Regions from separate parts of the Luteococcus sp. H91 genome, predicted to be linked through region 3. Evidence: riboswitches for the same ligand, from Rfam matches in the RefSeq annotation. Region 3 holds a riboswitch; each other region holds the start of a gene.
The links. Region 3 has a riboswitch for cobalamin ahead of AAEX57_RS09225 (hypothetical protein). Riboswitches for the same ligand answer to the same signal wherever they lie in the genome.
Positions count from the first base shown of each region.

Region 1 (6,628 bases), on a different contig from region 3:
CAGGTTGCGTGCGGCGGCCATCGCATCGTCGGGCTCGGCGGTGAGGCAGGTGGCGGTGCACGACGGGTGGCAGCGCAACCACTCGATGGCCACCGACGCGTCATCTGTCCACAGGTGTTCGCCGGGAACCGGGGCCAGCCGGGCCAGGATCACGGCCCGCTCATCCCGCGGCAGCGGGGTCAACGGGGCAAACAGGTTGTCGGGGGCACCGGCAGTCCAGCCGGCCCGCAGCGGCCCGTCGAGTTCCAGCCCGACGATGTTCAGCCGCGGCGAATCCCCTTGCCAACCGGCCGCCCGGCCGGTCCGGTGGGTCTGGTCGGGGGCACCCAGATTGCCCAGCACATGCAGGATGCTGGCGCCGTAGCCCGCCGCCACCAGCAACTCCGCAATCTGCGCGGGGGTGTGCTCGTCGGAGCTGAGCACGATCACCCGTCGCCCCGGCGCCAGCTCCCGGTTGATCAGGCTGACGTCGCGGCCGACGACGCTCACCACGGCGCAGCTCTCGGCGCTCCAGCGCAACTCCGCCCGGGCCAGGGCGACGGAGGAGGCGGCGGGGTGGATCCGGACCCGCTCGGCGCCCAGCATCCCGATCAGCGTCGTGCCGATCCCGCTGACCAGCGGATCACCGGAGGCCAGCACCACCACCGCCGCATCGGCCGGCAGGGAATCCAGCAGCGCGGGCAGCTTCTCCCGTAGGGGGGAGGGCCACGGCAGGCGAGTTGGGCGCGGGGACCCCTCGACAGGCTCGGGGACCGTGGTTGGGTTCTTCTCGGGGGCCGTGGACAGCGACCCAGCCGCGGCGGCCGAGCCTGTCGAGGCCCCCGGGATCATCGCCAGGTGGCGGGCGCCGCCCAGCAGCACGTCGGCGTCGAGCACCAGCCGTCGCAACCGATCGGGCAGGCCATCCCAGCCGTCGGCGCCAACCCCCACCACGTCAACCGGTCGCTCGAGACTCATGGAGCCCAACGCTAGCGGCACCACTGCGGCCCGCCCCAGTGCCAGACTGGTGGAATGCTGCTCACCCTGACCTCCACCGCGCCCTCGGCGTCCGACCTGGGCTTCCTGCTGCACAAGCATCCGGACCGGGTGCAGCGCAGCAGCCTCAGCGTCGGCACCGCGACGGTCTACTACCCCGAGGCCAGCGACGACCGGTGCACCGTGGCGCTGGGCGTCACCGTCGACCCGATCGCGCTGGTCAAGCAGCGCGGCATCAAGGCGCAGCCCGGCACCCTGGGCCAGTACGTCAACGACCGGCCCTACGCGGCCGGTTCGATGCTGGCGCTGGCGATCGGCAAGGTCTTCACCACCGCCCTCAACGGCCGCTGCGATGCCCGCCCGGAACTGGCCGCCAGCCCGCTGCCGCTGACCGTGCACCTGCCGGCGATGGCCGTCCGCCCCGACGAGGGGCAGGACGCGAATGAGCTGGTCACCAGCCTGTTCGGGCCGCTGGGCTGGCGGGTGGAGACCCGCAGCACTCCCCTGCTGGAGCAGGATGCCGGCTTCGGCTGGGGTCCGTCGCCCTATCTGGACGTCACCCTCACCGGCACTCTGCGGCTGGCCGACGCGCTCAGCCACCTCTACGTCCTGCTGCCGGTGCTGGACCGGGGCAAGCACTACTGGATCAGTACCGACGAGGTGGACAAGCTGATGCGTCGCGGCGGCGACTGGCTGCCCGGCCATCCGCAACGCGCGTTCATCACTGGCCGCTATCTGGGCGCGCATCGCGGTCTGGTGGACGACGCCCTGACCCGGCTGGAGGAACTCGACGACCGGCTCCCCGCCGAAGTGGATTCCCTCGAGGCTGACGCCGCCGAGGCGGAGATCACCGAAGCCGAGGCCACGGACAACGAACCCGAAGCGCGCCATCCGCTGCGCAAACTGCGCCTGGAAGCGGTGCTGGCCGCGCTGCATCGCAGCGGTGCGCGCAGCGTCGCCGACGTCGGCTGCGGCGAGGGTGCCTTCCTGCGCCACCTGCTGCCCGACCCGCAGTTCACCCGGGTGATGGGACTGGATGTCTCGGCCCGTGAGCTGGAACGGGCCGAACGCAAGCTGAACCTGGACCGGCTGAGCGACACGGTGCGCGGCAAGCTGACCCTGCGGCAGTCGTCGGTGACCTACCGGGACGACGCCCTGACCGGCTTCGACGCGATCCTGCTGGTGGAGGTGCTGGAGCACGTCGACGAGGATCGGCACCCGTCGCTGGAGGCCAACATCTTCGGCGCCGCGAAGCCCGGCCAGGTGATCGTGACCACGCCCAATGGCGAGCACAATGCCCGCTACGGGCTGGCGCCGGGCCAGCTGCGCCACCCGGACCACCGCTTCGAATGGACCCGGGAACAGTTCGCCAGCTGGACCACGCGCATCGCCCAGACCTACGGCTACCAAGTGACGCTCGGCGGTATCGGCGACGACGACCCCGAGCTCGGCCCACCCACCCAACTGGCCGTCTTCACCCGCACCGAGGAGGCCTCCCATGGCTGACGTCCACGTCCCGGAACTCTGTCTGGTGGCCCTGATCGGGGTCTCCGGCGCCGGCAAGTCCACCTTCGCTCGGGAGAAGTTCGCACCCTTCGAGGCGGTCAGCTCCGACTTCTGCCGCGGCCTGGTCAGCGGCGATGAGAATGACCAGTCCGCCTCCGCCGACGCCTTCGAGATCCTGCACCACATTGTCGGCAAGCGGCTGGAGCGCGGCCTGCTGACCGTGGTGGACGCCACCAACACGTCGCCCCAGGCCCGCAAGGAATTGGTGCGGGTGGCCAAGGAGCAGGACGTGCTGCCGGTCGCGATCGTACTGGACGTCGATCCGCGGGTGGCGATCGAACGCAACACCCACCGGCCGGATCGTGCCTTCGGCGAGGGGCCGGTGCGTCGACAGGCCGCACAACTGGCCAAGTCCCTCAAGGGCCTGCAGCGCGAGGGGTTCCGGCACATCACCGTGCTCGGCTCCGCCGAGGAGATCGAGCAGGCCCGGATTGTTCGCGATCCGCTGCTGAACAACCACAAGCACCTGCACGGCCCCTTCGACATCATCGGTGACGTACACGGCTGCCTCGACGAGCTGGTGGAGCTGCTGGAGACCCTGGGCTACCGGATCACCCGCGACCACGACGGTCACGCGGTGGACGCGGAACATCCCGACGGCCGCACTGTGGTCTTCGTCGGTGACCTGGTGGATCGCGGCCCCGGCACGGTCGACGTGCTGCGGCTCGCCATGGGAATGACCGCCGCCAGCCACGCGCTGGCGGTGCCCGGCAATCACGAGGCCAAGCTGGTCCGAGCCCTGGACGGGGCAAAGGTGCAGGTCAGTCACGGTTTGGAGACCACCCTGGCGGAGCTGGACGCCCAGCCGGCCAGTTTCCGGGCCGCCGTGCGGGAGTGGTGCTACGCGCTGGTCTCCCACCTGGTGTTGGACGACGGGAAGCTGGTGGTGGCGCATGCCGGGCTGAAGGAGGCCTACCACGGGCGGGCCTCGGGCCGGGTGCGCTCCTTCGCGCTCTACGGTGACACCACCGGCGAGACCGACGAGTTCGGCCTGCCCGTGCGCTACCCGTGGGCCGACGAATACCGCGGCCAGGCGATGGTGGTCTACGGCCACACCCCCACGCCGCGGTTGGAATGGGTGAACAACACGCTCTGTCTGGACACCGGTGTGGTCTTCGGCGGGCAGCTCTCCGCGCTGCGCTATCCGGAACGGGAGACGGTGCAGGTGGCCGCGCACGCGGTTCACTACCAACCGGTGAAACCATTCGCGACGGCCGAACGCGCGCCCGACCAGCTCCGGCTGGACGACGTGCTGGGGCTGCGGAATGTGGAGACCGAGCTGCTGGGCCGCGTCGCCGTCCCGGCGGAGAATGCCGCCGGTGCGCTGGAGGTGATGAGCCGCTTCGCGCTGCACCCGTCGCAGCTGGCCTATCTGCCGCCGACGATGTCGCCGGTGGCCACGTCCAAGCGAGCTGACTACCTGGAACACCCGGATGAGGCCTTCAGCCAGTTCCGCGAGTGGGGCGCCGGACGGGTGGTCTGCCAGGAGAAGCACATGGGCTCTCGGGCCGTGGTGCGCCTGCACGACGACGGCGACGTTGTGCACACCCGCACCGGCCGGGCCTTCCTGCCGCCCAAGTTGCAGGCCGAGTTCACCGGGCGACTGCGCCGGGCCGCCACCGCCGCCGGGCTCTTCGAGGAGCTGGGCAGCAACTGGCTGCTGCTGGATGCCGAGCTGTTGCCGTGGTCGTTGAAGTCGGAGGGAATGCTGCGGGAGCAGTATGCCGCAGTCGCCGCGGCCGCGAAGTTGTCGTTGACCGCCGAGGTAGCGGCGCTGGAGGCTGGCGGCGGACGCGGGCTGGAGCTGGCCGAGGAACTGGCCACCGCCCGGCAGAGCCTGGCCAATGCCCACGCCTATGACCAGGCCTGGCGCCGTTATGCCTGGCCAACTCGGGGTCTGGACGGGGTGCAGCTGGCGCCCTTCCAGGTACTGGCGGCGGCAGGCGCCACCTTCGAGACCCGCGACCATCGCTGGCATCTGGCCGTCGCGGACCGGCTGGCGGAGGCGGATCCGGAGCTGATCCGTCGCACCCGACGGCTGGAGGTGGACGTCGAGGATCCCGCCTCGGTGGCCGAGGGAGTGGCCTGGTGGGAGCAGCTGACCGGCGCGGGCGGCGAGGGAATGGTGGTCAAGCCGCTGGCCAACCTGAGCCGCACGACGAAGGGCGCGCTGATGCAGCCCGGCCTCAAGGTCCGCGGGCGGGAGTACCTGCGGATCATCTACGGTCCGGACTACACGGTGGAACGCAACCTCACCCGGCTGAAGAGCCGCAACCTGGGCAAGAAGCGCTCGCTGGCGCAGCGGGAGTACGCGCTGGGGCTGGAATCGTTGCACCGTCTGGTGCGTGGCGAGCCGCTGTGGCGGGTGCACGAGCCGGTCTTCGCGGTGCTGGCGATGGAGTCGGAGCCGGTGGATCCGCGCTTGTGACGACGGTGTGGCCCGGTGTGGGAGGACGCTAAAGTGGGCCGGACAAGGCCCGAGGTGCCTCCGAACCGGTCCGCCGGGGGTTGGGGAGAATCTGGGAAGCCGGTGGGAATCCGGCACAGGCCCGCTGCGGTGAGCCGGGGCGTCGCGCACGCACCCGACGAGTCCGAAGACCGGCCTCGAGCCACTGACCATCCATCGGCCACTTGAGCGGGAGCCTCGAATGCCCTTGTCACCAAAGACCCAGCCACACCAGACCCAGCCACACCAGCACTTCCCCTTCTCCGCGATCGTCGGCTGCGAATCCGAGAATCTCGACGCGATGGGCCTGGCCCTGGTGCTGACCACCATCCAGCCGCAGATCGGCGGGGTGCTGGTCCGCGGCGAGAAGGGCACGGCGAAGTCCACCGCGGTGCGCGCGCTGGCCGCCGTCCTGCCCCCGATCGACGTCTTCCAGGGCGACCGTTTCTCCATCGACCCGGCCGATCCGCGCGCCACCTCACCCGACGGCCCCTTCGACGCGGACTCGGTCACCAGCCGGGCGGTGCGGCTGGTGGAGTTGCCCGTCGGCGCTACCGAAGACCGGGTGCTGGGCTCCATCCACCTGGAAAGTGCCTTGTCACACGGCAATGTGGAGTTCGAGCCCGGGCTGCTGGCCAAGGCGCACCGCGGGATCCTCTACGTCGACGAGGTGAACCTGCTGCACGACCACCTGGTGGATCTGCTGCTGGATGCCGCCGCCATGGGCGGGGCGACGGTGGAACGCGACGGCGTCTCGATCGAGCACGCGGCGCGCTTCGTGCTGATCGGCACCATGAACCCGGAGGAGGGCGAGCTGCGCCCGCAGTTACTGGACCGCTTCGGCCTGACCGTCGAGGTGGCCGCCCCGCGGGACTGGCAGCTGCGCGCCGAGGTGGTGCGTCGCCGGATGGCCTACGACGCCGACCCGGCCGGCTTCCAGGCCCACTACCGGACGGCCGACGAGACCCTGAGCGAACGGATCGCCCGCGCCACCGAGCTGCTGCCCAGCGTCCGACTGGGGGAAGCGGCACTGCTGAAGATCGCCGAGATCTGCGCCGCCTTCGAGGTGGACGGGCTGCGCGCCGACATCGTCACCGCCCGCACCGCCATCACTCACGCCGCGTGGCAGGGCCGCACCGCCGTGACCAAGATCGACATCCGACAGGCCGCGCTGCTGGCGCTGCCGCACCGTCGTCGACGCAATCCCTTCGACGCGCCCGGTCTGGACGAGGACCTGCTGGACCAGCTGCTGGGCGACGACGAGCTGCCGCCCGAGCCAGATGAGCAACCGGACCCAGCCGACAGCCCCGACGCCCCGGAGGATGATCGCGACCCAAAAGGCGGTGAGGGCGACGACGGTGAGCTGACCTCGCCGGAGCCGCCCACCACGGGCCCCGACTCCCCCAGCACGGATCCCGAGCCCGTCGAGGGGCACGAGCCTCCCGCCGAGGCACCGGAGGAGGACCTGCCGCAGCCCCCGCCACCCATTCCCCCGGCCGCGGCATCGGACGGGGCGCAGACCGTGGTGAAGGCCGCCACCCCGTCGCCCCGGCCGCGGACGCTGACAGTGCGCGGGGTGGGCGACGGTGCCGCGGGCAAGCGCAGCCGCGCAATCACCAGTAGTGGGCGACGGGTTGGCGC
Region 1 is NZ_JBCDMV010000013.1:39,867-46,494, forward strand. It holds gene cbiE (precorrin-6y C5,15-methyltransferase (decarboxylating) subunit CbiE) at 1-957, opposite strand, end outside; gene AAEX57_RS07700 (3' terminal RNA ribose 2'-O-methyltransferase Hen1) at 1,012-2,481, shown strand; gene AAEX57_RS07705 (polynucleotide kinase-phosphatase) at 2,474-4,969, shown strand; cobalamin riboswitch at 5,010-5,162, shown strand; gene AAEX57_RS07710 (VWA domain-containing protein) at 5,190-6,628, shown strand, end outside.
Region 1: linked by a shared signal. The riboswitch ahead of AAEX57_RS07710 (VWA domain-containing protein) and the one ahead of AAEX57_RS09225 (hypothetical protein) in region 3 are both predicted to bind cobalamin.

Region 2 (10,605 bases), on a different contig from region 3:
CCACAGGCCGCCGAGAGCGCCGCATTCTTTCCGGGCAGCCACTCCATCGAGCCGTGCTTGCCCAGGTGCACCACCGCGTCGGCGCCGAAACCGTGCTCGATCCAGCGGTAGGCGCCGATGTAGTGGTGGCTGGGCGCCATGTCCGGGTCGTGGTAGATCGCGACGGGATTCTCCCCGAAACCGCGGGGCGGCTGGATCATCAGCACCACATTGCCGGCCTGCAGGGTGGCCAGCACCAGTTCTCCGTCGTCGTTGACGAAGAGCTGACCGGGCCCCTCGCCCCAGGCCTCGGTCATCTGTTCACGCAGCTCCGACGGGAGGTCCGCGGTCCACTCACGGTACTGGTCGGGGGTGATCCGGACGTGCGCGTCGGTGAGCTGGTCGCTGGTCAGCCACTCCTCGTCCTGACCACCCGCGGCGATCAGGGCGTGGATCAGGGCGTCGCCCGCGACGGTGTCGTCGTCACCCTCGATGATCCGGGTGACCTCGTTCTCGCCACCCAGGTCATAACCCTCGTCACGCAGCCGGCGCAGCAGCCGCACCGCGGAGACGGGGGTGTCCAGGCCCACCGCATTGCCGATCCGGGCGTGCTTGGTGGGATAGGCGGACAGCATCAGCGCGATCTTCTTGTCCTCGTTGGGAAGGTGTCGCAACCGGGCGTGGTGGGTGGCGAGCCGGGCCAGCCGGGTGCAGCGCTCGGGGTCAGCGACGTAGTGGGGCAGCCCTTCGTCGTCGAACTCCTTGAAGCTGAACGGCCCGCCGATGATCCGGCCGTCGAATTCCGGGATGGCGATCTGGGTGGCGGCATCCAGCGGGCTGACGCCGTCGTCATTGGCCTGCCAGTCCGCCCGCGAGCTGGTCAGGCAGAGGCCCTGGATGACGGGGATGTCCAGGGCGGCCATCCGCTCCACGTCCCACGCCTCGTCATCCCCTCCGGCGCTGGCGGTGGCCGGGGTGCTGCCGCCCGCGGCCAGGACCGTCACGACCAGGGCATCCAACTCACCCAGGGCTTCATAGAGCGCGTCGGGGGCCGAGCGCAGCGAGCCGGCAAAGATCGGCAGCCCGACGGCCTGCCCGGTGGCATCGACGGCGTCGGCCAGGGCGTGCGCAAAGGCGGTGTTCCCGCTGGCCTCGTGGGCGCGGTAGTAGAGGATGCCCACCTTGGCCAGGCCTTCGGCACCCGCCACCGGCTCCCGCGACGCCCAACCCCAGGCCGGAATCGCCTGCGGGGCCTCGAATCCCTCGCCGGTGAGCAGCACCGTGTCACCCAGGAAGGCGTGCAACTGGGCCAGGTTGGTGGGGCCGCCCTCGGCCAGGTAGCGGTGCGCCTCGGCCGCGATCCCGATCCGCACCGTGGAGAGCTCCATCAGCTCGGCGTTGGGCTGCTGCTCCCCGCCGAGCACGACGGTGGGAATCCCAGTGGCGGCGATGCGGCGGAAACCCTCGCACAGGTCCTGCGGCCCACCCAGGATGCGGGCCAGGACCAGGTCGCACCCTTCGATGAGTTCGGCCATCGACTGGTGGCCGGAGCGGGCCGGATTCGCGAGCACGTACCCGGCGCCGCTGGCGCGGGCCGAGAGCAGGTCGGTGTCGGACGTGGACAGCAGCGCGATGCGCACTTTTCCTCCTGGGTGGGGTTCTCGCCCCATCGTCGTTCAGGTCATGCCCGCGGTGAGTGTCTGGCTTGGTGCCCGTCAACCAACTGACAAGGGCTTTCACAGTGGCGGAACCGCCCCGGACTCGCACCGGGTTCCTGCGCCGCGAGCGGGGTCAGTCTAGCCAGAGGCGGGCCGGTGGCGATGAAGTTGCGCGGTCGGGCGCCCGGCACCCGACCCGGACCCGACACAATGGAGCCATGCTGTTGCAGAGTCTCGTCTTCGTCTGGCCGGAGACGGCCGTCGCCATCGCCGTGATCATCGCGCTGGCGGTGATCGGCCGGTGGCTGGTGCAGGTGGCCATCCGACGGATGGTCAAGCTGTCCACTGACCGGGCCAGGCAGCACTTGGACAAGCTGGGCCGCCCCGGCCAGATCCTGGCCGCCGCCACCGGGATGGAATCGCAGCGGCAGAGCCAGCGCGCCGCCACCATGGGGTCGATCCTGGGCAGCGCCGCCACCTTCCTGATCGTCACCGTGGCGGTGCTGACCATCCTGAGCCACATCGGGATCAACCTGGCGCCGGTGCTCGCCTCGGCCGGCGTCGGCGGCGTCGCCTTGGCCTTCGGTGCGCAGAGCCTGGTGAAGGACGTGATCAGCGGCATCTTCCTGATCCTGGAAGACCAGTTCGGCGTCGGCGACGTGATCACCGTGAACGAGATCACCGGCACGGTGGAGCACGTCGGGCTGCGAGTCACCAGCGTCCGCGATGCCAACGGGATGCTCTGGTACCTGCGCAATGGCGAGATCACCACGCTGGGCAATGTGTCGCAGGGCTGGAGCATCGCCACCATCGACCTGCCGATCAATCCGACGGAGGATCCGGCCCACGCCGTCGATGTGCTGGAGCGGGTCTGCACCGCTTTCGCCGCCGACGAGAGCCACGCGGCCGACCTGATCGACCCGCCCGAGGTGCTCGGCGTCGAGACCATCACCGGCCAGGCAATGACCCTGCGAATCACGGCAAAATGCCTTGCCAACAAGCAGTGGGGCGTGCAGCGAGAGCTCCGGGAGCGCGCCAAACGAGCCCTGGACGAGGCGGGGGTCCGTGGCCCGATCGCCTGGGGTCACGGCTCGACGACGATCTGAGGCGGCTCCCTCCGAGGCCCTCGGCAAGCTCGGGGACCGCGGCTGCGCCGCTGCCCGACGCCCACCGACGACCGGATGCGCCCAACCCAGCCACGATGGCCGAGCCCGTCGAGGTCCGGTCTTGTATCAAGTTATTGACACAAGACCACCACAGCCGGACACTTGTATCAAACGCGCGATACAAATTCGCCACTGTCGAAAGGCCAACCATGAGCGGAGCCGTCTTCTTCGTCATCCTTGTCCAGTGGATCGCACCGATCCTGTTGGTGACCACCGCCATCCTGGTCGTGCGACGCAGGCGACTGCAGCCCGATCCGGTCACTCATCCACGCCTCGCCCACCTTGACCGCAGCAGCCTCACCGCTCGCTGGGGCGGGCTGTTCGCGGGCACCATCGTGGCGATGATCGTGTCTCCCACGGGACGCTTCGGGTTGGGCCTGATTCTGGCCCCCAGCGCCGGAGCACTGGTCAGCCTCGTCGTCCTGGCGCTCAACGAGGCCTTCGTGTGGCGCAGCGCCCGCACCCCTGGGGTGGCCGCGCTCGAGGACAGGTCCCAATCCCATTACGTGCCGACCGCACTGAGCAGGACCCTGGCGGTTCTGGGACTGGCCCTGACCGCATTGCTGCTGTGGTGCTGGCGACACCAGGACCCGAACCCCGACGAGCTGGGCACCGTGGGACGGAGCTTCGGTTGGGAGTCGCCGGTCGAGCCGACGCCGGGCCTCCCCCCTGTCACCTCCATCCACAGCGCTGGCCCCTTCCCGGGAACCTGGTACTCCGGTCCGCTGGCTGCACTGCTCGCGCTGTGCATGGTGGCGCTCGCCATTGGTCTCGCGCTGGCCATCTCTCGGCCACGCAATGGATCCGACCCTGCCGTCGTCGCCATCGACGACCAGACACGCCGCCTCACCATAGAAGCGATGGTCGCGAGCGCCCTGATTGCCGTCGGGGCACCCTTGGCCTCCTGCAGCGCCCTCACGGCCCTCGCCATCGATGACAACCTCCCACGCCTCGCCCTGGTGCTCGGGGCCGTGGCGCTCTTCAGCATCGCAGCCTGCGCCTGGGCACTGGCCGTGCTGATCGCCCCCGGCCTGCGCACGAAAACCGTGTCATGAGCCTCCAGATCCGGGTGCTCGACAGCGACCCGACACCCCCCTACGAACAGCTCCGTGCCCAGATCGCGACGGCAATCGCCACCGGACAGCTGGCCACCGGCACTCGACTGCCGTCGGTGCGGCAGCTGGCCCGGGACCTGGGGGTGGCGGCCGGCACCGTGGCCCGCGCCTACAAGGAGCTGGAGCAGGCCGGTCTGGTGGCCACTGGCCGGGGCGCCGGCACTCGGGTCACCGGCAGCGCGTCGGCCCCCACCCCGGATCCCTTGCCCGCGTTGGCCCGGGATTTCGTAGCCCGCGCCCGGGCGCTGGGAGTGGATGACGCGACGATCCGTCTGGCCGTGGAGGAGCATCTGGCCTGAGCCATCCGTCACGCTGCCACGAATGGAAGCCCAGACCAAGATCAACTCATCTGATGCACTGTGTGCCCTTACAGCTTCCACTTGTGGCAGTCCCAACCGCTCCTGCGCCCTGTGAGAAGGTGGGCGGCGTGACTTCCCCGACCACTCGACCGACCTCGGGCGCCATCTGGATGGTGCTGGCCGCCATCGCGTCCGTTCAGGTGGGGGCCGCGGTGGCCAAGAACCTCTTTGGGGTGGTGCCGCCGGTGACCATGGCCTGGCTGCGGATTGCCGCGGCCGCCGTCGCCCTGCTGCTGCTCACGGCGCTGGGCCGGGGCCGCACCCGTCGCGAGGCTCGACGCCATCCGGATCAGCAGGCCAAGCCGCTCTCGGCGCGGTCCTGGCCGGCCGGGTTGGCCTATGCCACCTGTCTGGTGGGGATGAATGTCAGCATCTACGAGGCCTTCGCCCGCCTGCCTCTGGGCCTGGCCGTGACACTGGAATTCCTTGGTCCCTTGGGATTGTCGGTGGTGGGCAGCCGTCGGGCACTCGACGTGATGTGGGCGCTACTGGCTCTGGCCGGGGTGGCGCTGCTGGGTTTCACCCCCACCGGGATGGACCCGTGGGGCGTCTTCTTCGCCCTGCTGGCCGGGGCATGCTGGGCGGGATACATCGTCACCGCGGCGCGCGCTGGCAAGACCTGGCCGGGGATGGATGCGCTGACCCTGGCCTGCACCATCGGCGCCGTCGTCCTGGCCGTCCCCGCGATTCACCAGGGCGGCGCCCAGATCGTCCGCCCCGACGTGCTGCTGGCCGGCGCCGGCGTCGGTCTGCTCAGCTCCGTGGTGCCCTACTCGCTGGAGATGGTGGCGCTGAAGTCCATCCCGCCGAGGGTCTTCGGCATCCTGATGAGCATCGAACCCGCCGCCGCGGCCCTGGCGGCGCTGATCCTGCTGGGCGAACGGCTCAGCCCGACGGACCTGCTGGCGATGGCCTGTGTGATCGTCGCCTCGATCGGCGCCACCCGCTCCACCTGATCCTGCGTGGCGCCAAGCCGGAGCAGGTCAGCAGTTGCCGCCCGCCGGGAGCGCCGCCCGATTGGCCTGCAGCCAATCGGTTATCACATTGAGATCCCGCACGCCGGATTCGAATCCTCCGGGCGAGTCCACCATGATCGCGACGCCGAGCTGCCCGCCCTCCACCGGGAGCACGCCCAGCTGGCGCACCAGGTAGCCGGAACCCGACGACGGCCCCCAACCACCCTTGATCGCGGCACCCCCCAGCCGGTACAGCCCCCATTGCTGACCGCCATCCACCTGGCGCATCAATCCCAGCACCTGCGTCCCCGACGCCATGCACGGCAGGTGCGCCGCAAAGCTGGCCTGGTTGGTCAGCGCCCACGACGTCTGCCCGAAGGCGCTGTAGGGCGGGCGCACCACGGCGGGTTGGGTCAGGGTCACGGCATCCCCACCGGCACGAAGCACCTTGTCAACAGCGGAAGCTGCCTGCTGGCCACCCCCGATCCGGTGCCACAACCGGTCGGCCGCCTCGTTGTCGGAGGCGATGATCGCCCGACGCACGTCTCCGCTGCTTGCCGACGCCGCAGAGCCCAACGCGGCAATCGCCAGCGGCACCTTGGCCGTGGACCAGGCCGCCCCGGTCTGCAGCTTCCCCAGAACCACCGGCTTCCCCGCGCCGCCGACGGGAACGATCGCCACCCCCGCCGGCCCGCTCAGCCTTGCCTGCAGAGATGGGAAGGAGCTGACCAGGGCAGCCGGATGATTGCCCGAGGCGGATCCCCTCGGTGCTGACGAGCCGCTGTCACCGGAACCGGATGCGGTGGCGCTGGCACTCGTGGCCGAGGGAATGACCACCACCGGGGTCCCGGAACCCGTCGGCGTCGCAGCCGAAGGCGAGACACCGGTGGTCTGCACCACCGGCGGGGGTGCGCTCGTCGGGGCAGGCGGGCCGCCCGGCTCACCCGGCAGAGCGGTGGAGCCGCCGCACGCGGTCAGGGTGAGCACCGCTGCCGCCAGGGCCAGCACCCCAACGACTCGCCGGATCTGGCTGGGATTCGACATCACCAGATCAACACCACCGCACCGTTGCCACCCGTGCAGGTGACCACGTCGCCGCCGGTGCAGGTCATGGGATAGCGCTGGTCGGTAACAGGGCTGTATGACACGAAGGAAGCGGAACCGCCCTTGCCGCCATTGCTGCGGTAGTCAGTGAGCACCTGAACGGCAAAGGGGCAGGTGGTCCTCGCATTTCCCGACGCCACATTGGTGTACGGCTCGGCGGTGCCGGATTGCTGGCACGTGGTGGCACCGGCCGGCAGCTGGATGACCCGTTGGGTCGTGACCGGGGCGGCCGCAGTCGTGGTGTTCTGCTGCGCGGCCTGCGTCTGGCTGGTGGCCTGGGTGGTGGCCCCCTGCGGGGTCTGGGCGGCGGCCGGCGCGGTGCTCACTGGGGACTTCGCGGCCTCGTCGGAGCCCAGTACCCGGGTGGCACCGAAGGCAGCCAGCGCAATGGCCACCAGCCCCGCCAGGATCAGGGGCAGCGACGACTTCTTCTGGGGCGGGGCGGGCGGCAGGGCGCCCCCAGCACCGGCCCCATTCCAGCGCTGCTGCCCACCGGGCATTGCGGTGGTCCGCTGCACGCCGGGGTCACCGACGTAGGCCGTGGCCGGCGGCACATTGGGTGCCTGACCCGTCGGCGCCCGACCGACGGGCGGGATGGAGGATCCGGGGCTGGCCAGCACCGTGTCGCTGCGTGGTGGCGTGGCCGCTCCCAGGAAGGTGGTGCCCTGGCGCGCTTGCGGCACCCCGGGCGGCGGCGAACTCAAGGCCGGGGCCGGCGGGCGACCCACCAGCTGCGGGGAAACCCCGTCGAGGGCCGCGGCCACCTGCCCGGCACCCTGCGGCCGACCGGTGGGATCCCTGCGCAGCAGCCAGGCAATCACGTCCCACAACTCGTCAGGGAGGCCGGCCGGCCGGCCCGGGACGAGCGTCGCGTGCGCCTGCATCACCGCCAGCGGGTTGCCCTGGAAGGGCGTCACCCCGCAGCACAGCTCGTAGAGCAGGATGCCCAGCGCATAGAGGTCGCTGTGCGGGCTGGGCGCGGCGCCGTCGGCCAGCTCCGGCGCCATGTAGTTGGGAGTTCCTACGAGGGCGGTGGCCTGGCGCGTCGACGCGTCGTTGATCCGGGCAATGCCGAAGTCGGTCAGCCTCGGCTCCCAGTCGCCGGATTCACCGGCCAGCAGGACATTCTCCGGTTTGATGTCGCGGTGCACCACGCTGTGGCCGTGCAGTTCGTGCAGGCCGCGGGCCACGTTGGCACCCAGCCGGGACACCTCCCGGGGCGCCATGCTTCCCACCCGTCCCAGGTGGGTGCGCAGGTCCGGCCCGTCGACGTAGTCCATCACGATCCCCATGGCGTCGCCCTCCACCACCATGTCCCGGATCTGCACCACATAGGGAGAACGGATCCCGGTCAGTACGGAGCGTTCCTGGACGAAGCGGGCGATCATCGCCGGGTCCTGAGACCACTGCGGCAGCAACAGTTTCACGGCCACCGTCGCCCCGTTCTGGTCGACGCCGCGCCACACCTCCCCCATGGCGCCCCGGCCGACCATCTCCTGCAAGCGGTAGCGACTGCCCAACCGGCGTTCCTCGGTCATGACGTCGTCCCTCGCTCGATGGTGGTTGTGCTGAAGATGGTCAGCATGCGTGGGTCACCTCGGTCTGGCTCAACCCGTCGGCCTCCAGGAAGATGTTGGCCACATAGGCGCCCTCCAGGGTGCGGGTCCAGACATTGCTGCTGCCGTAGACCGACGACTTCACGGTGCTGCCGTAGACCTGGCAGACGATGGAGACGTGCCCACCCTCAGGCACCCGGCCCAGCTCTGCGCTGGTGCTGCTTGGCTGGGCGCGCAGCGAGATGTAGCAGTCGCCCTTGCCGTTGGCGCCGCAGGTGCCACGCACCCCCGCCCGCCCAACATGGTTGGGGATCTGGGTGGTCTGCGGGGCCTGCGCCGTGACGGTCACGACGCTGGGCGCCGGAGCCGCGGCAGAGACGGTGGTGACGACCGTCGCGGGGGCCGCAGCCTGGGTCGGCTGGTTCCCTGTTGGTGCCGTGGTTCCGACGGTGGTTGCCGGGCTGGCAGCCACCGGATCGTCCGCCTTCCCGAACAGCTCGCGAATCTGCGTGGGGAAGGCGACCATCACCGCACCCGCCGCCATCACCACCAGCAGCAGACCCAGCAGCAGATTGCGCGACCCGTTGTTCTGGTTCATCGTTGAAGCCTCTCCCCTGTCCGTTGGTCCACTACCCCACAAGTCGCGGGTAACACCGGTCGCCCACCGGACGGCCCACCTGCTCGCACATCGCCACCGCCTGGTCCCGAGTGTCGAAGGACTGCACGGTCAGGGCCCAGTACCCGCCGTGCAGCCCGGGCGTCGAGTCGCTGTCCGTGACGTGCACCGTGGCGCCCGACGAGGACAGGGCCCCGGCCTTGGCCACGGCGTCGCCGTAGGAGTACTTCTCCTTCTCCAAAGACTCCAGCACCAGCAGCCACCTGCCGACGGGTGCCGGCTGGGTGATTGGCACCTGCTCCTGAGTGGTCTGCTGCACGGTGACGGTGGACTGCGCCGTGACGGTGGACTGGGCAGTCACCGTCGCGGCTGGTTGGGTCTGGGCGTTGGCGGTCTGGGTGGGCGCCGCGGCCTGCGTGGTGGCCTGGGTGGTGGGACTGGGTGCCGCTGGCGTGGCCGCCTTCTCCTGGCCCGCGGTCAGGTACCAGATCCCGCCCGCGGCGAGGGCCACCAGGGGCAGCAGCGCCAACGCCACCAGCCCGCCACGCTTCTTCTCCGGGGCCGGGGCCGCCGTGGCACCCGTCGGGCCATAGTTCCAGCCAATGCCGGACCCACCCGGTCCCTGCGGATAGCCGGTCTGGGGCCCCATCGGGAAGCCGGACTGCCCGGACATTCCCGGCTGCGACATGCCCGGCTGACCCGTCTGGTAACCGAACTGTCCGCCGCTCATGGCGGGATTGCTCTGGAAGCCGGGCAACGGGGTGCCCAGCGGTGCGCCGGATGATGCGGGATTCCAGCCGGGTGGGGTGAGCACCGTGTCGGTGTGGGGCAGCGGGGCCAGTCGGGTGTCCCCGGCTGCTGCCGCGGCACCAACCGCTGCGGCTGCGGCGGCCGCCGGCAGCACCGTCGTGCCGGTGTGTTCGACGCGGCTTCCCGCGGGCGGTTCGGTGAGCCGCGGTGCGGTCGGCAGCCCGTCGAACGAACCGACCATCGGGGCCAGCAGGCCCACCACCTCGGCGTCACTCACCGGACGCTCGGCGGGATCCTTGGCCAGCAGCCGGGAGATCACCTCCCACAACTCGTCGGGAACCCCCTCGGGACGTCCCGGCAGCAACGTCGCATGTGCCTGCATCACCGCCAGCGGAGACCGACCCTGGAAGGGCGTCACCCCACAACACAGCTCGTAGAGCATCGCACCCAACGCATACAGGTCGCTGTGCACGGTGGGCAGGGAACCGTCGGCCAGTTCGGGCGCCATGTAATAGGGCGTGCCCACCACCATCGTCGACGACTGCACCGCCGATTCCGGGGCCAGCCGGGAGATCCCGAAGTCGGTCAGCTTCGGCACCATCGCCAGACCCTCCCCCCCGGCCAGCAGCACATTTTCCGGCTTCACGTCGCGGTGGAAGATACGGTGCCGGTGGATCACACCCAGCCCCTGCGCCACCGCCTGACCGACGTGGGCAACCAGGGCCGGGGCAAGATTGCCCTGGGCCCGCAGCAGCGCCCGCAGGTCAGAGCCCGGCACGTACTCCATCACGATGCCGAGCTGGCCGCCCTCCACCACCAAGTCCTTCACCTCAACCACATTGCGGTGATGCACGTCGGTCAGCACCGAACGTTCCGCGACGAAGCGCTGCACCATCGCCGGATCCTTGGCCAAATGCGGCAGCAAGAGCTTGATCGCCACCGGCTCGCCAGTCAGGTCGACGCCGCGCCAGACCTCACCCATGGCACCCTGGCCGATCCGCTCGAGCATCCGGTAGCTGCTGCCCAAGGGGCGGGAGTCCTGCGTCATGTTGTCTCCTTCATGGGATGACGTGGTTCAGATGTTGGCGCTCTGCTTCTTCAGCCGGTGGATGGCGCCCAGGATGCCCAGCACGGCAATGGTCACCAGGGCGCCCACCGAGGTCAGCCAGGGCTTGGTGGCATGGTTGAAGAACCAGTCGTGGTCGACGGTGGGGTTCAGGTGCTGCAGGTCGATCGTCGACGCCCCCATCGCAAAGCCCCAGCGCGCCGGGGCGATGGCGGAGATGATCTCCATCCCGGTGCGGCCGCTGACCTGGATCAGGCCACCGCACATCACCAACTGGAAC
Region 2 is NZ_JBCDMV010000013.1:51,530-62,134, forward strand. It holds gene cobN (cobaltochelatase subunit CobN) at 1-1,649, opposite strand, end outside; cobalamin riboswitch at 1,654-1,778, opposite strand; gene AAEX57_RS07740 (mechanosensitive ion channel family protein) at 1,856-2,743, shown strand; gene AAEX57_RS07745 (hypothetical protein) at 2,953-3,858, shown strand; gene AAEX57_RS07750 (GntR family transcriptional regulator) at 3,855-4,217, shown strand; gene AAEX57_RS07755 (EamA family transporter) at 4,346-5,233, shown strand; gene AAEX57_RS07760 (hypothetical protein) at 5,261-6,277, opposite strand; gene AAEX57_RS07765 (serine/threonine-protein kinase) at 6,277-7,875, opposite strand; gene AAEX57_RS07770 (hypothetical protein) at 7,916-8,491, opposite strand; gene AAEX57_RS07775 (serine/threonine-protein kinase) at 8,523-10,307, opposite strand; gene AAEX57_RS07780 (ATP-binding cassette domain-containing protein) at 10,335-10,605, opposite strand, start outside.
Region 2: linked by a shared signal. The riboswitch ahead of cobN (cobaltochelatase subunit CobN) and the one ahead of AAEX57_RS09225 (hypothetical protein) in region 3 are both predicted to bind cobalamin.

Region 3 (6,350 bases):
CCGGCGCGGCGGCTACTTCTCGCTGACCCGCGAAGCGAGCTGTGCCAGCGTGTCCTCCAGCACCTGCGCCGGCAGGATCGGGAAGCGGGACTTGAACTTGCTGCTGCGGACCTCACTCCAGTCATAGGTGAGCGAGACCTTGGTGGCCTGAGCCCCCTCGGGCTCCAGCTCGTAGACCCATTCCCAGCCGCCGATCTCCTCACCCTCGCGGGCCGGCTTCCACGCCAGCAGCTTGTTCTCGATCAGCCCGGTGACGTGGTTCTCCATCCGGTAGTCGCCGCCCATCTTCTCGTGAAACATGTCCATGCTGAAGACGTCGCCGACGGCCTGGAGCCGCTGGTCCCCCTGATCGGCACCGCGCACCATCTCCGACGCGTCGATCGCGACGTGGTTGCGCGGCAGTGTGAGCACCTCGAAGATGTCCTTGGCGGGGGCGTCGATCACGCGGGACACGGTGAGACTTTCGGTGGTCGTCATGCTTCCAGCCTTGTGGATGCCGAGCGCGGCTGCCAGCGATTCCGCTGGACGCTGACATCGCCCGTAGGATTGTCCGGTGCCAATGCCCCCTGACGTGAGCCCGTCGACGCCGGACCAACTGCCCCGCAAGCGTCGCGTCCACCGCGAGGTGGTCAGCTTCGTGCGGCGCAGCGCCCGGATGAACGACTCGCAGGCCAAGGCGTGGGAGGCGCACCACGAGCGCTGGGTGATCGAGGTGGCGCAGGGCGAGACCGAGACCTCCATCGTCGCCGCCGCCACGGTGGACTGGGACGAGGCTTTCGGCCGGCGCGCACCGCTGATCGTGGAGATCGGCTCCGGCACCGGCGAATCGCTGGTGGCGATGGCCAAGGCGCATCCCGAGGCGAATGTGGTGGCCTTCGAGGTCTTCCAGCCCGCGGTCGCCTCGACGCTGAGCCGGATGGCGCGCGAGGGCGTGGACAACATCCGGATCGTGATGGGCAATGGCCAGCAGGGCCTGGAGCACCTCTTCGAGCCGGGCTCGATCAGCGAGCTGTGGCTCTTCTTCGCCGACCCGTGGCACAAGGTCCGCCACCACAAGCGACGTCTGGTCAGCGCCGACTTCGCGCAGCTGGTGCGTTCCCGACTGGTCGACGGCGGACGGTGGCGGCTGGCCACCGACTGGGATGACTACGCCGAATGGATGCGGGAGGTGCTGGACGTCGCGCCCGGGCTGGTCAACGAACACCTGGACCCGGCCGATCCCGAGAACACCGGCTGGGCACCGCGACTGGAGCTCCGCCCGGTCACCAAGTACGAGCGCAAGGGCCTGGCCGCGGGCCGCACCATCCACGACCTGACCTATCGGAAGACCTCGTGACCGGCCATCCAGACCCGACGGCCGAGCAGACCCCAATCCCGACGGCCGAGCAGAACCCAACCCCGACGGCCGAGCCTGTCGAGGCCCCGACGACTCCCCTCACCCGCTGGCGACTCGACATCGCGTATGACGGCGCCCACTTCTCCGGCTGGGCCACCCAGCCCGAGCTGCGCACCGTGCAGGGCGAACTGGAGCACTGGATCGGCCAGGTGCTGCGGTTGGGCGGTCCCGTGCAGCTGACCGTCGCCGGCCGCACCGACGCCGGGGTGCACGCCCGCGGCCAGGTGGCCCACGTCGACCTGCCGTCCGATGTCGACACCTCCCGGCTGCAACGGCGTCTGGATCGTGTCCTCGACGAGGACCTGCAGGTCCGTCGGGTCTCCCGGGCGCCCGAGGGTTTCGACGCCCGCTTCTCCGCCATCTGGCGTCGCTATGTCTACCGGGTCTGGGACGAGGTCTCCCGGCCCGATCCGCTGCTGCGCGGGCACGTCGCGCAGATCCGCGGCGTCGTCGACGTGGAGGCCACCAATGATGCCGCCCGGATGCTGCTGGGCCTGCACGACTTTGCACCCTTCTGCAAGCCGCGCGACGGTGCCACCACCATCCGCACCCTGACCGGGCTGCGGGTGGAGCGCAGCGCCGACGGGGCGCTGAAGTACACCGTCGTGGCCGACGCCTTCTGCCACTCGATGGTGCGTTCCTTGATGGGCGCCATGACCACCGTCGGCACCGGCCGCAAGGACCAGGCCTGGCTGGCCCAGGTGATGGCCTCGCCCAAACGCCACAACGGCGTACTGGTGATGCCCGCCAAGGGATTGTGTCTGGAAGAGGTCGGCTACCCGGACGACGACCAGCTGGCCGCCCGCGCCGAGCTCTCCCGCGCCGTGCGCACCCTGCCCGAGACCACCCAGGAGGCCCCGTGAGCCACTACTTCAGCACCCCGGACGGCCCGGAGAAGCGACGCGAGATCACGGCCACCATCTGGGGCCACGACGTCACCCTGACCACGGCCAATGGGGTCTTCTCCGGCAGCCGGTTGGATCCGGCCACCAAGATCATGTTGGACGAGGTGGCGCCGCCGCACGACGGCGGCCGGCTTCTTGATCTTGGATGTGGCTATGGCCCGATCGCCGTCGCCCTGGCCGCCGCCTGCCCGGGCAGTGTGGTGGACGCCGTCGACGTGAACGAGCGTGCCCTGGCGCTGACCCGGCTGAATGCCGAGGCGATCGGCGCCGGGGACCGGGTCAACGCCCTCCTGCCGGAGCAGGCCGACCCGGCCACCCGCTATGACGAGATCTGGAGCAATCCGCCGATCCGGATCGGCAAGCCGGCGCTGCACGAACTGCTGTTGACCTGGCTCCCCCGGCTGGCGCCCAACGGGCGCGCGGTGATGGTGGTGGGCAAGAACCTGGGCGCGGACTCACTGGCCCGCTGGTTGACCGAGCAGGGTTATGCCTGTGAGCGTCTGGCCTCCCACAAGGGTTTCCGGGTGCTGGAGGTGCGCCCGGGCGGCTGACCCAAAGGCACCGCGGCGACGCCGCAGTGCCGCGTGCAGTAGTCTTCGGCGCATTGCCGCCGCTGGGGGAATCCGGTGCAAGCCCGGAACTGACCCGCAACCGTACAGTCGGAGCACCCGGCGTCGGCAGACTCATCACCACCCGTCGTGGTCTGCGGGCGAGTCGCGGGTGTGGCCATCCGCGGCCGTCTTCTGGCCGCCGAAAGGATCCACCGTGCTCACCTCCACCGCTCGCCAGCTCGTCGCCACCGGCGCCGCCGCGGCCACCCTGTCCCTGACACCGCTGGCCGCTGTCGGCGCTCCCCTGCCGTCGGACGTCGCCCACGCCCCGGCCCGCATCCTGCCCGCCAACGAGACCAGCGACTGCCTGGACCAGGGCAAGATCTGGCTGGTGGTGCAGAGCTCCAAGGGCGACCTCATGATCAACAAGTGCGTCGACGTGGCCCCCACCGGCACCGAACTGCTGACCAAAGCCGGGGTCAAGATCACCAAGGATGCCAAGGGCCAGATGATCTGCGCCATGGAAGGCGAACCGGCCAAGTGCCCGGCGAAGTTCGACGGCAACTTCTGGCAGTACTACACGGCAACCAAGGGCGGGAAGTGGACCTTCAGCCAGCTGGGTTCGGACCAGTCCAAGCCCAAGGCCGGCACCTTGGAGGGCTGGTGCTATGGCGCCAAGTGCACCCCGACGATGCCCGCGCTGGATGCCGCGGCCGGGACGGCCAGCACGAGCGCTGCACCGTCGGCCCCCGCCAGCGCCGCCCCCGCGCAGAAGGCCGACAAGAAGGGCACCCCGTGGGCCACCATCGGCGTGGTGGCACTGCTGCTCTGCGCCGGGGTCGCCGCCTTCCTGGCCAGCCGTCGCAAGAAGGCCTGAGCCTCCCGCAGGCCCATCCACCCGTCGCGGCGTCGCCCTGCCGATCGTGCCAGCACGGCCGGGCGACGCTGGGCAGGCCTGGCATCCGGGGTGATCATTCCTTGCTGTAGGTGACCTGCTTGAGCACCTCGGGCCAGCTGCGCTCCAGCACCCGGCCACCCCAGACCACCGATCCGGCCAGCAGGGCCGCTCCGTAGACCGGTGCTGCCATCAGCAGCAGCCAGCCCAGCCCGGGACGCGACCCCGCCAGGATGAGCGGGATGATCACCGGCAGGGCCAGCAGGCCGGTGGCGAACATGCTGACGAAGCTGAGCAGGATGCCCGCCGCACCACCGCCCTCCCCGCGGGAGAAGGCATTCTGCCCGGGCGGCGGCTGGGGCACCTGCCAATAGGCTCCGGTGACGGTTCCGACGGCCGCCCCCACCAGCAGACAGCCGACAGATCCGCCCACCAGTTCCGGCGCCAGTGCCCATCCGTCGGAGACCGCCATCAGCACGACGTCGATCAGCAGGGCGATGGGCAGCAGGATCCATCCGGCGGCCAGCAGCCGGCCCAGTCGGTCGGCCCGGCCACTGACCCCGGCGGAGATGTGCATCCACAGCGCGCTCCCGTCGTAACTGATCTCCTGCGCCACGGCCAGGGATCCCAACAGCAGCACGGAGAAGATGGCCGGGAACAGGATGCCGCGCCCGCTGATCATCGAATCCTCCCCGGAGCCCCCGAGCAGGCTGGGCGCCAGCATCAGCAGCGGCATCAGCAGCACCGAGACGGCCAGCACCAGGTGGCGCGGGTCGCGCCGCCAGTAGCGCAGCGAGCGGGCCGCGATCGCTCCGGCTGGCCCCGCCGGCACCAGCCGGTCCACGACGGAGTGGGCCTTGGCTCGCCCGCCCGCACCACCGGCCTCCAGCGGCGACGTCAGCGCCCGGGACAGGGAACGTTCCCAGAGCTTCCACAGTGCCGCGACCAGCGCGATGGCCAACGCGGTGTGTACCGCGAGCAGGCCCCATCGGCCGGTGGCCGCATCCCAGGGCAGCGCCCAGGCCCAGCCGAAGGGCGTCCAGGAGGCCACCGAGGCCAGGCGTGCCGCCCGCTGTTCGAGCTGCTCCACATTGCCCAGCCAGCGCATCACCAACTGGACGCCGATTCCGCTGCCCATCGCCAGCAGGCCCAGCAGCAGCGCGGCGCCGTCCCGGTAGCGGCGGGTGCTGAGCGCCGACGAGAAGCTGGCGGCGGCGGTGCGGGCCAGCAGGATGCAGGTGGTGCATCCCAGGACCGCCGCGAGCAGCCCGAAGAGCAGCGGCGCGACACCGGTGCTCCAACTGGCCACGTGGACCAGGGCCAGCAGCATCGTGAAGAGGCCCCCGATCCCCACCAGACCAGAGACCAGCAGCCCGGGCATCAGCTGCCGGGCGCGCACCGGGAAGAGCGCGAAGCGGCCCGGGTCCAGGGTCTGGTCGCTGCCGGAGACCAGCAACGTGCCCAGCGGCCACCCCAGCGTCAGCGCTGCGAAGCCGACGGTGGTGGCGCCGCCGTGCAACTGGTCGGAGGCGCCGCGCAGCCCCATCAGGGCCACCGACAGCCAACCGAGGGCGCCCAGCGCGTAGAGACCGATCACCACCAGGCCAATGATCTTGGCCGTCTGTCCCTGCAGCGAGCGCCGCAGCAGAGTCAGTTTGAGTCGGACGAGTGTCCCAACCATGCCAGCCCCTCCCCCGCGTCACTCGTGCCGCCACCGACCAGCTCGATGAAGCGCTCCTGCAGTCGCCGCCCCTGGGTCACCTCGGCCGTCGGACCGATTGCCAGCACCCGCCCGTTGGCGACCACCGCGACCGCATCACACAGGCTCTCCACCAGCTCCATCACATGGCTGGACAGCACGACGGTGCCGCCACCGGCCACGAAGTCGTGCAGGATCTGACGGATGGCCTGGCCGGAGACGGGATCCACCGCCTCGAAGGGCTCGTCCAGCACCAGCAGTCGCGGATTGTGCACCAGGGCACAGGCCAACCCGATCTTCTTGGTCATGCCGGCGGAATAGTCGCAGACCAATGTGTTGGCGTCCTGCGTCAGCCCCAGGGCGTGCAGCAGCGCCTGGGCTCGCAGTTCGATCTGGTCAGGTGCAACGGCGCGCATCCCGGCGGCAAAGCGCAACAATTCCAGGCCACTCAAGCGGTCGAAGAGCCGCAGGCCATCGGGCAGTACCCCCATCATCGCCTTGGCCGCGACGGGATCACTCCACACGTCGTGGCCCCAGACCTCCACCTGGCCGGCGTCGGGGCGGAGCAGACCGGTGGCCATGCTCAGGCTGGTGGTCTTGCCCGCCCCGTTGGGCCCGACCAGACCGAAGAGGCAGCCCGCGGGCACGGCCAGTGAGAGGTCGTCGACGGCCACCTTCGGCCCGAATCGCTTGGACAGATTGCGCATCACCAGGACGGGAGCGCCGTAGTCGGAACGTGGTTGACTCATCCATCCAGTACATCGCGCCACGGGGGCAGAACCAATGGCCAGACCGGCGCAAAGTTGCTCCAAGCCATGGGCACTTGTCGTGGATCGCGCTCGCGGCGAACAGTCTGGTCCACCGGGAACAAAGTCCATAGGATCGTTGTTGTCCCTAGGAAAGC
Region 3 is NZ_JBCDMV010000016.1:779-7,128, reverse strand. It holds gene AAEX57_RS09245 (SRPBCC family protein) at 13-477, opposite strand; gene trmB (tRNA (guanosine(46)-N7)-methyltransferase TrmB) at 560-1,336, shown strand; gene truA (tRNA pseudouridine(38-40) synthase TruA) at 1,456-2,259, shown strand; gene AAEX57_RS09230 (class I SAM-dependent methyltransferase) at 2,256-2,852, shown strand; adenosylcobalamin-variant (AdoCbl-variant) riboswitch at 2,898-2,979, shown strand; gene AAEX57_RS09225 (hypothetical protein) at 3,067-3,729, shown strand; gene AAEX57_RS09220 (hypothetical protein) at 3,824-5,428, opposite strand; gene AAEX57_RS09215 (ABC transporter ATP-binding protein) at 5,398-6,195, opposite strand.